4 regions of the Pseudomonas sp. EA_35y_Pfl2_R111 genome follow, and region 2 is predicted to be linked to each of the others. Evidence: predicted binding sites of a transcription regulator. Region 2 holds the regulator's gene; each other region holds the start of a gene.
What was found. The regulator sigma-54, encoded in region 2, starts transcription at its own class of promoters, with help from an activator protein. The targets are predictions, from matches to a motif close to ANTGGCATNNANNTTGCTNT.
Positions count from the first base shown of each region.

Region 1: the regulator sigma-54 is predicted to act here: its motif matches at 1,438-1,457, upstream of glnK (P-II family nitrogen regulator).
Region 3: the regulator sigma-54 is predicted to act here: its motif matches at 742-761, upstream of flgB (flagellar basal body rod protein FlgB).
Region 4: the regulator sigma-54 is predicted to act here: its motif matches at 769-788, upstream of AACY25_RS10310 (CmpA/NrtA family ABC transporter substrate-binding protein).

Region 1 is NZ_CAXAOM010000003.1:160,818-163,014, reverse strand. It holds gene AACY25_RS13680 (ammonium transporter) at 1-866, opposite strand, end outside; gene glnK (P-II family nitrogen regulator) at 903-1,241, opposite strand; gene AACY25_RS13670 (accessory factor UbiK family protein) at 1,671-1,940, shown strand; gene AACY25_RS13665 (YifB family Mg chelatase-like AAA ATPase) at 1,980-2,197, shown strand, end outside.
Region 2 is NZ_CAXAOM010000004.1:180,756-182,952, forward strand. It holds gene hpf (ribosome hibernation-promoting factor, HPF/YfiA family) at 1-32, opposite strand, end outside; gene AACY25_RS16330 (RNA polymerase factor sigma-54) at 226-1,740, opposite strand; gene lptB (LPS export ABC transporter ATP-binding protein) at 1,879-2,197, opposite strand, start outside.
Region 3 is NZ_CAXAOM010000001.1:477,014-479,210, reverse strand. It holds gene AACY25_RS02485 (bacterioferritin-associated ferredoxin) at 196-414, opposite strand; gene flgB (flagellar basal body rod protein FlgB) at 810-1,217, shown strand; gene flgC (flagellar basal body rod protein FlgC) at 1,233-1,676, shown strand; gene flgD (flagellar hook assembly protein FlgD) at 1,702-2,197, shown strand, end outside.
Region 4 is NZ_CAXAOM010000002.1:373,461-375,657, forward strand. It holds gene acnB (bifunctional aconitate hydratase 2/2-methylisocitrate dehydratase) at 1-336, shown strand, start outside; gene AACY25_RS10305 (YgdI/YgdR family lipoprotein) at 489-698, shown strand; gene AACY25_RS10310 (CmpA/NrtA family ABC transporter substrate-binding protein) at 913-2,109, shown strand; gene AACY25_RS10315 (ANTAR domain-containing response regulator) at 2,111-2,197, shown strand, end outside.

The DNA of each region.
Region 1 (2,197 bases), on a different contig from region 2:
GGTTTGCGGTGCGTGATCCACTCGGCGAACATCCAGCTCAGCGCCGCTGTAGCGGTGGCAATCTGGGTTACCAGCATGGCCATACCGGCGCTGCCGTTGGCTGCCAGCGCAGAACCTGCGTTGAAGCCGAACCAGCCGACCCAGAGCATGCTTGCGCCGATCAGGGTGTAGCCAAGGTTGTGCGGCGGCATGGCAGTCGTTGGAAAGCCCTTGCGTTTGCCCAGCACCAGACAGGCCACCAGGCCGGCGATACCGGCGTTGATGTGCACCACAGTGCCGCCCGCGAAGTCGAGCACGCCCCAGTCCCACATCAGGGCACCGTCGCCGCCCCAGACCATGTGCGCGATAGGCGCATAAACCAGGGTGAACCACACCGCCATGAAGATCAGCATCGCTGAGAACTTCATGCGTTCGGCAAAGGCACCGACAATCAACGCGGGGGTAATGATGGCGAAGGTCATCTGAAAAGTGATGAAGACACTCTCCGGAACTCCAGCCACCAGGCTGTCCAGGGTCAAACCAGATAGGAAGGCTTTAGAGAAACCGCCGACAAAGGAGTTGAAGTTGACGACTCCCTGCTCCATGCCAGTGGTATCAAAGGCCAGGCTGTAGCCGTAGACGACCCACAGAATGCTGATCAACCCGGTTACTGCAAAACACTGCATCAACACCGACAGCACGTTCTTCGAACGCACCATGCCGGCGTAGAAAAGCGCCAGACCAGGGATGGTCATAAACAGCACCAGTACAGTGGCGACCAACATCCAAGCGGTGTCGCCGCTGTTCAGGCTTGCCTCTTCGGCCATGGCAAAGCCAGGAACGAGAGACAAAAGGGCTCCTAGCCCTGCGATTTTTCGCAGAGTCATGGTTTAACTCCTGGGGCGTGGGGTTCGTTCGGAGGCTTAAACTGCGTCGGTGCCGGTTTCGCCGGTACGGATGCGGATCGCCTGTTCCAGGTTTACAACGAAAATTTTGCCGTCACCGATCTTGCCGGTGTTAGCAGCCTTGGTGATGGCCTCAATCACGCGATCGAGTTGATCGTCAGCGATGGCCACGTCGATTTTCACTTTTGGCAAGAAATCGACCACGTACTCAGCGCCGCGGTACAGCTCGGTATGGCCCTTCTGGCGACCAAAGCCTTTGACTTCAGTGACAGTGATGCCCTGCACGCCGATCTCCGACAGTGACTCACGGACGTCGTCCAGCTTGAACGGCTTGATGATGGCAGTGACTAGCTTCATGTAACTCTCTCCCGTGTATGGTGGACTTGCCCCAGGAATTACGAACCCGGCCCAAGTCTAAGCGCAGTGCCTGGCTTTTGTAATGCATCGCAGCCCTGACCCAGCGGCACCGATGCTCACCAACCGCTCCCGACGAAACACTTCCCCGCTTCGCCTGACGCACCGGAACTGCATCGGTGCATGCGTCGCAAGAGACAAAGCAGAAAGCTTGCCAGAACCGCCAAAACCGATTTATTTCATGCAGTTACCCGGTAAACGGGCGTTTTAGCCCGGTAATAGCCAACAGCCAGCGCACAACAACGGTGCAGCAACCGGCCAGGCAGCGCGCGAAAACTGTGCAACCCGCATTGATCCTGCGCCAGAGGCGCCCTCGGCAAGCCGGATAAAGCTGCGTGCTACACTGCCGCCACCTGCAAACGGAACCTCAACATGCTGCCACCTAAAGCCCTATTAGACGCCCTAACCACCCACGCCTCGCGCCTGTTCAACGGTGACACGCCCTTGCCGCGCGGTGAATTTGAAGCGCAGTTCAAGGTGCTGCTGCAAAGCGCCTTCAGCAAACTCGATCTGGTCAGTCGCGACGAGTTCGACAGCCAGATGGTCGTACTCGCCCGCACCCGCGCCCGCCTGGAAGCGTTAGAGGCCAAAGTGGCCGAGATGGAAGCGCGCAGCACAGACACCCCAACCACCAGCGAGTAACGTCCGCAGCGGATGCATCAGCCGATCAAGGAGTGATCGATGTCCCTGGCTATAGTCCACAGCCGCGCCCAGGTGGGTGTTGAAGCCCCCGCCGTCACCGTTGAAGCCCATCTGGCCAACGGCCTGCCTTCACTGGCCCTGGTCGGCCTGCCGGAAACCGCGGTCAAGGAAAGCAAGGACCGCGTGCGCAGCGCCATTCTCAACTGCGCCTTCGACTTTCCGCCCAGACGCATCACTTTAAATTTGGCGCCTGCTGA
Region 2 (2,197 bases):
TCCAGCTGGTGTCCACTGATGTTGACTTGCATACCGCTTTCTCCTTGTTGCCGTGTGTAAGAGGCAGGCGAGAGGCCTGCCGCCGGAACACTGTGGCGTGGAAGACTCTGGTAGAACGAGCCTGGCACGTTCGCTGATTGCATGCTGACAGTATGGCCGCATATGCGAAAAGGCGAGACCTGGGCAGATTCTGTACGGGTTGTCGTCTTCCTTCTTCGTGCCGCCTTAGATCAATCGTTTGCGCTCACTGGATGGCGCTATTCCGAGGGATTCACGGTACTTGGCGACCGTGCGGCGAGCGACTTGAATGCCCTGTGCTTCCAGTAAACCAGCGATCTTGCTGTCACTCAACGGCTTTTTCGCATTTTCCGCAGCGACCAGTTTTTTGATGATGGCGCGGATCGCGGTGGACGAGCACTCACCACCTTCGGACGTGCTGACGTGGCTGGAGAAGAAGTATTTCAGCTCGTAAATACCGCGCGGGGTGTGCATGAATTTCTGCGTGGTCACCCGCGAAATAGTCGATTCATGCATGCCTACAGCTTCGGCAATGTCGTGCAGCACTAGGGGTTTCATGGCCTCGTCGCCATAATCGAGGAAGCCGCGCTGATGTTCGACGATCTGCGTGGCAACCTTCATTAAGGTTTCGTTGCGGCTTTGCAGGCTCTTAATGAACCAGCGTGCTTCTTGCAGCTGGTTGCGCATAAAGGTGTTGTCGGCGCTGGAGTCGGCGCGCTTCACAAAACCGGCGTATTGCGCGTTGACGCGCAGGCGCGGCATGGCTTCCTGGTTGAGTTCCACCAGCCAGCGCTCGTTGTGCTTGCGCACGATCACGTCGGGTACCACGTATTCCGGCTCGCTGGACTCGATCTGCGAGCCAGGGCGCGGGTTGAGGCTCTGAATCAGGTCGATAACCTGGCGCAGCTCGTCTTCCTTGAGCTTCATGCGGCGCATCAGCTGGCTGTAGTCGCGGCTGCCGAGCAAGTCGAGATAGTCACTGGCCAGGCGCTGGGCTTCGCTCAACCACGGGGTTTTTGCCGGCAGCTGACGCAGTTGCAGAAGCAGGCATTCACCCAAGTTGCGCGCGGCGATACCGGTTGGCTCGAATTGCTGGATGCGGTGCAGCACGGCTTCGACTTCGTCGAGCTCGATGTCCAGTTCCGGGTCGAAGGCTTCGACCACTTCTTCCAGAGTTTCCTCCAGGTAGCCCTGCTGGTTGATGCAGTCGATCAAGGTGACTGCAATCAGGCGGTCCTTGTCCGACATCGGTGCCAGATTGAGCTGCCACAGCAGGTGGCTTTGCAGGCTCTCGCCGCTCGAGGTGCGGGTGGTGAAATCCCACTCGTCGTCATCGTTAGTGCTGCTCGGCAGGCTGCTGGCGCTGGTCTGGTAGATGTCTTCCCAGGCGGTGTCGACGGGCAGCTCGTTAGGAATACGCTCGCCCCAATCACCTTCTTCCAGGTTGTCCACAGTCTGCGTGGCTTCCTGGTAGTTGGTTTCCTGATAGGGCGCTTCGGGCTGTTCGCTGGGGCTGGCACTTTCTGCGCCATCGGCCATAGGGTCCGAATTGTCGAAATCATCGCCATCCTCCTGGCGTTCGAGCATCGGGTTGGACTCCAAGGCCTCCTGGATCTCTTGTTGCAGATCCAGGGTAGACAGTTGGAGCAGGCGGATGGCCTGTTGCAGCTGCGGTGTCATCGTCAGCTGCTGGCCCATTCTCAGGACTAGCGATGGTTTCATTGCAGACCTTATTTACCGGCGTCTGTGCGCAATCCACTACAGGGCGTTTTCAAAAAGCGCCACTAGGAAGCAAATTATATGCCTGACTTTTAGGGTTTTGCCTAGCCTTGGCTGCAGTCGGCTTGAGAAAAGCTGTAGCTACAGCCTGAATTCATGCCCCAGGTAAACTTCTTTCACTGTCTGGTTGGCCAGAATGGTCTCGGCATCACCTTCGGCGATCAATTGGCCATCGCTGACGATATAGGCGGTTTCGCAGATATCCAGGGTCTCGCGCACGTTGTGGTCGGTGATCAACACACCGATGCCCTTGGCCTTGAGGTGGTGGATGATCTGCTTGATGTCGCCCACGGAAATTGGGTCAACGCCGGCGAACGGTTCGTCTAGCAGGATGAACTTGGGGTTGGTCGCCAGGGCACGGGCAATTTCCACGCGGCGGCGCTCACCGCCTGACAGGCTC
Region 3 (2,197 bases), on a different contig from region 2:
GAATTTAAAGTTAAAATTAATATGAATACGAATGCTTAAGTTCTGCGCTTTGGCGCTAAGGTATTGAATTTCAGACATAAAAAATGCCCGGGAGAGGTTTTTAACGTTGCGTAGCGATGGCCCGCAGGGTGGCCGCCATGGATGGTTGACCATAAAAAAACCGGACACTAGGTCCGGTTTTTTATATCGCTAGATTCAGGCGGCAACAAAGTTCGCCGGATAGGCCATGGCGGCCTGGCTGCTTTGCACTTCGCTCAAGGTGTCGCGTACCACTTGCTTGGCCAGGCAGGCGCATTTGCCGCATTGGCTGGCGACGCCGAGGGTGGCGCGCACATCACGGTAGCTGCAGCAGCCTTCGTAGATGGCTTCGCGGATCTGACCGTCAGTAACACCTTCGCAGAGACACACGTACATGATTAAGGCTCGTGGCAGGGCAGTGGCTAATGCGAAGGATACTAATGTTAATGAGAATGCTTGTCAAAGCTGCGTGCTACTGATTAAGAATTGCCTGACGGGCGGTGCACTGACGTACATCTGATGACGAAGCGCACGGCGATTGCCTGAGCTGAGCAGTCGTTGCGATGCATTTTTTGCTGGATTTTCGGCAGGGTGGTCCGGCGAGTGGCAATAGACAGAAACCGCTTGCCGCTTGCTTTGCCTGCAGGCGGAAAACGCTTGCCGCTTTGCCGCCTAGGTTGATGTTTTTGAAACTTAACCAATTGATAAATAATAAAAAATTAATATGGCACAGGCATTGCTTATGGTCTTGCACGGAAAACAGCAACGGCAACCGACAAAGGTTTCTGACCATGAGCATCAGTTTTGAACGGGCACTCGGCATACATGAACAGGCACTGGGCTTTCGCGCTCAGCGCGCGGAGGTGTTGGCCAATAACATCGCCAACGCCGACACGCCGCACTACAAGGCGCGCGATCTGCAGTTCGCCAGCGTGTTGGCTGAGCAGAGTGCCAAGGCCCAGCGTGGCCCGGTCAGCCTGAATCGTACTGATAGCCAGCATATTCCTGCTGAGGGCGTGATTGTCGGTGAAGCCAGCCTGGCGTATCGCAACCCGATCCATCCCTCGATTGATCAGAACACCGTCGACCTGCAGATCGAGCAGTCCAATTACGCGGAAAACTCGGTGCAGTTCCAAGCCAGCTTTACCCTGCTCAACAGCAAATTCAAAGGGCTGGTCAGCGCCCTGCGCGGCGATTAATAGGAGCCTGATGCCATGTCACTAGCCAGTGTTTTCAACATTGCCGGAACCGGTATGAGCGCCCAGAGCACTCGACTCAACACCATTTCCAGCAACATCGCTAACGCCGAGACCGTCTCTTCGAGCATTGATCAGACCTACCGCGCGCGTCATCCGGTGTTCGCCACCATGTTCCAGTCGGCGCAGAACGGTGATCGCGGTTCGCTGTTCGCCGAACAGGATGAAGCGGGTGTCGGCGTGCAGGTGCTGGGTGTGGTCGAAGATCAGAGCAGCCTGATGCCGCGCTATGAACCGAACCATCCAGCGGCCGATGCCGGCGGCTATGTGTATTACCCCAACGTCAACGTGGTGGAGGAGATGGCCGACATGATTTCCGCCAGCCGGGCCTTCCAGACCAACGTTGAAATGATGAACACCGCCAAGCAAATGCTGCAGCGCGTATTGACCCTGGGTCAGTAAGCCGTCGGATAAGGAGCGCAGACTTATGAGTACTGTTGGCGATGTCAGTGGTTCGGCACTGGATCAATACCAGATTAAGAATGAGACCAGGACAAACAAGGATCTTGGCAAGAATGAGTTCCTCAACTTGCTGGTGGCTCAGTTGAATAACCAGAACCCGCTGGAACCACAAGGCAATGGCGAGTTTATCGCCCAGCTGGCGCAGTTCAGCCAGGTTGAGGGGATTGAGAAGTTGAATACCAGCATGGGCTCGCTGCTCACTGGTTATCAGTCATCCCAGGCGCTGCAGGCATCTTCGCTGGTCGGGCGCAAGGTGATCATTCCGAGTGACAAGGCAGTGGTCGATACCAGTGAGAGCTTCAAGGCCAGCCTGGTGTTGCCGGCCAGCAGCAGTAACGTCTACGTCAATATCTATGACAAGGCCGGATCTGCGGTAGGGCGCGTCAATCTGGGTGAGCAGGCGGCCGGTAATGTCAGCTTCATCTGGGACGGCAAGGACTCCAGCGGCAATCTGTTGCCGC
Region 4 (2,197 bases), on a different contig from region 2:
ATCTACGGTAAAGCCGGCGCGCGCATGGAAATGCCGGGCTGCTCGCTGTGCATGGGTAACCAGGCACGCGTTGAGGCGAACTCCACCGTGGTTTCGACGTCCACTCGTAACTTCCCCAACCGTCTGGGCGACGGTGCCAACGTCTACCTGGCCTCGGCCGAGTTGGCGGCTGTAGCAGCCATCACCGGTAAGCTGCCGACTGTTGAGGAATACATGGTCTACGCGAAGCAAATCGACACCATGGCAGCGGACGTATACCGCTACCTGAGTTTCGACCAGATCGCCGAGTTCCGTGAAGCTGCTGCGAACGCCCAGATCCCGGTCGTTCAAGCCTAACGAAACAACGCGTCACGCTGCATGTAACAAGAGAAGCCCCGCCTAGTGCGGGGCTTTTTCTTTGCGTGCCAATTGCACAGGGCCAAGCCAAACGGCTACCTTCTGCGCTTGGGAGGTGCATTTATGCACCGCGTCACCATCAGGAGAAGTCCATGAAGCACGGCATTATCGTCGCACTGTGCTTGCTCAGCCTGGTCGGCTGCAGCAGCGAGTACATCATCAGCACTACCGACGGGCAGTTACTGACCAGCGATGGGAAGCCGAAGCTGGATAAAGGCACTGGCATGATCGAATTCACCGACAGCGAAGGCCGTAAACAGCAGATCCCGCAAAGCTCGGTCAAGCAGATGCTGGAACGCTAAGCCAGCCCTGCCAGATCCAAACCAAACCCCGCTACGGCGGGGTTTGTTCTGTCTGTAGTCCAGCCCGTGCACTGGCATACGCCTTGCTATGAATTAAGGCATGAAGCCTTTCCAACGGCGGAATCGGCTTGAATAGACAATGGTGTCGTTCTAATCGCAGATGAAAGTCGGCGTTTGGTACGGCACCTTTTTGTGTGGGCACAGGAAACGCACCATGACTGAGCACGACATCGGCCGCAGCGATACACCAGAGAAACCGGCATTGAATATCGGCTTTATGGCCCTCACAGACGCTGCATCGGTCATCGTGGCCGCCACTCAAGGCTTCGCCGAGAAGCACGGGCTGACCCTCAACCTGCAGCGCCAGGCCTCCTGGGCTACCTTGCGCGACAAGCTGCTGAGCGGCGAGTTGGATGCAGCCCATAGCCTCTACGGGCTGATTTATGGGGTACAGCTGGGCCTGGGCGGTGCGCCAGCCACCGATATGGCGGTGCTGATGGGCCTGAACCAGAACGGTCAGAGCATCAACCTGTCGCCCGCCTTGCAAGCCGCCGGCGTGAGCACTGGCAGCGCATTGGCGCAACGCGCGCACCAGTCTGGCGCAAAACTGACATTCGCCCAGACGTTCCCCACCGGCACCCACGCCATGTGGCTGAATTACTGGCTGGCCAGCCAGGGCATTCACCCGCTGACTGATGTCGACAGCGTCGTTGTACCGCCGCCGCAGATGCTCGCCCACCTCAAGGCTCGGCGTATCGACGGCTTCTGCGTCGGCGAACCCTGGAGCGCCCAGGCGGTGGATGAGCAGATGGGCTGCACCCTGACCACCAGCCAGGCGATCTGGCCTGATCACCCAGAGAAAGTCCTGGGTTGCACTCGCGAATTTGCCGAACAACACCCCAACAGTGCCCGTGCCCTGATCATGGCGGTGCTGGAGGCCAGCCGGTTTATCGATGAGAGCGAGGAAAATCAACGCAGCACCGCACAATTGCTAAGCGGCAGTGAGTACGTCGACGCGCCGCTGTCAGCGATCCAGCCGCGTTTTCTAGGCCAGTACCAGGACGGCCTAGGCCATGCCTGGCAGGACGCTCATCCGCTGCGCTTTCACGCAGGCGGCGCGGTCAACCAGCCGTACCTGTCAGACGGTATGTGGTTTATGACCCAGTTTCGCCGCTGGGGTCTGCTGCGCGACGACCCGGACTACCTGGCCGTCGCCCGCCGGGTGCAGCAACTTGACCTCTACCGTCAGGCTGCCGAAGCGCTCGGCATCGCCGTGCCAAACGCAATGCGCAGCAGCCAGTTGCTTGATGGCCAGGTCTGGGACGGCAGCGACCCGGCCGGCTACGCACGCAGCTTTGCCCTGCATGCCCTGACCGATGCCCCACTCAGTGCCCAACAGGAGAGCCGTTAACATGCTGCGCATCCTGCTAATCAACGACACTGCCAAGAAGGTCGGCCGCCTGAAAACGGCGCTGACCGAGGCCGGCTTCGAGGTCATC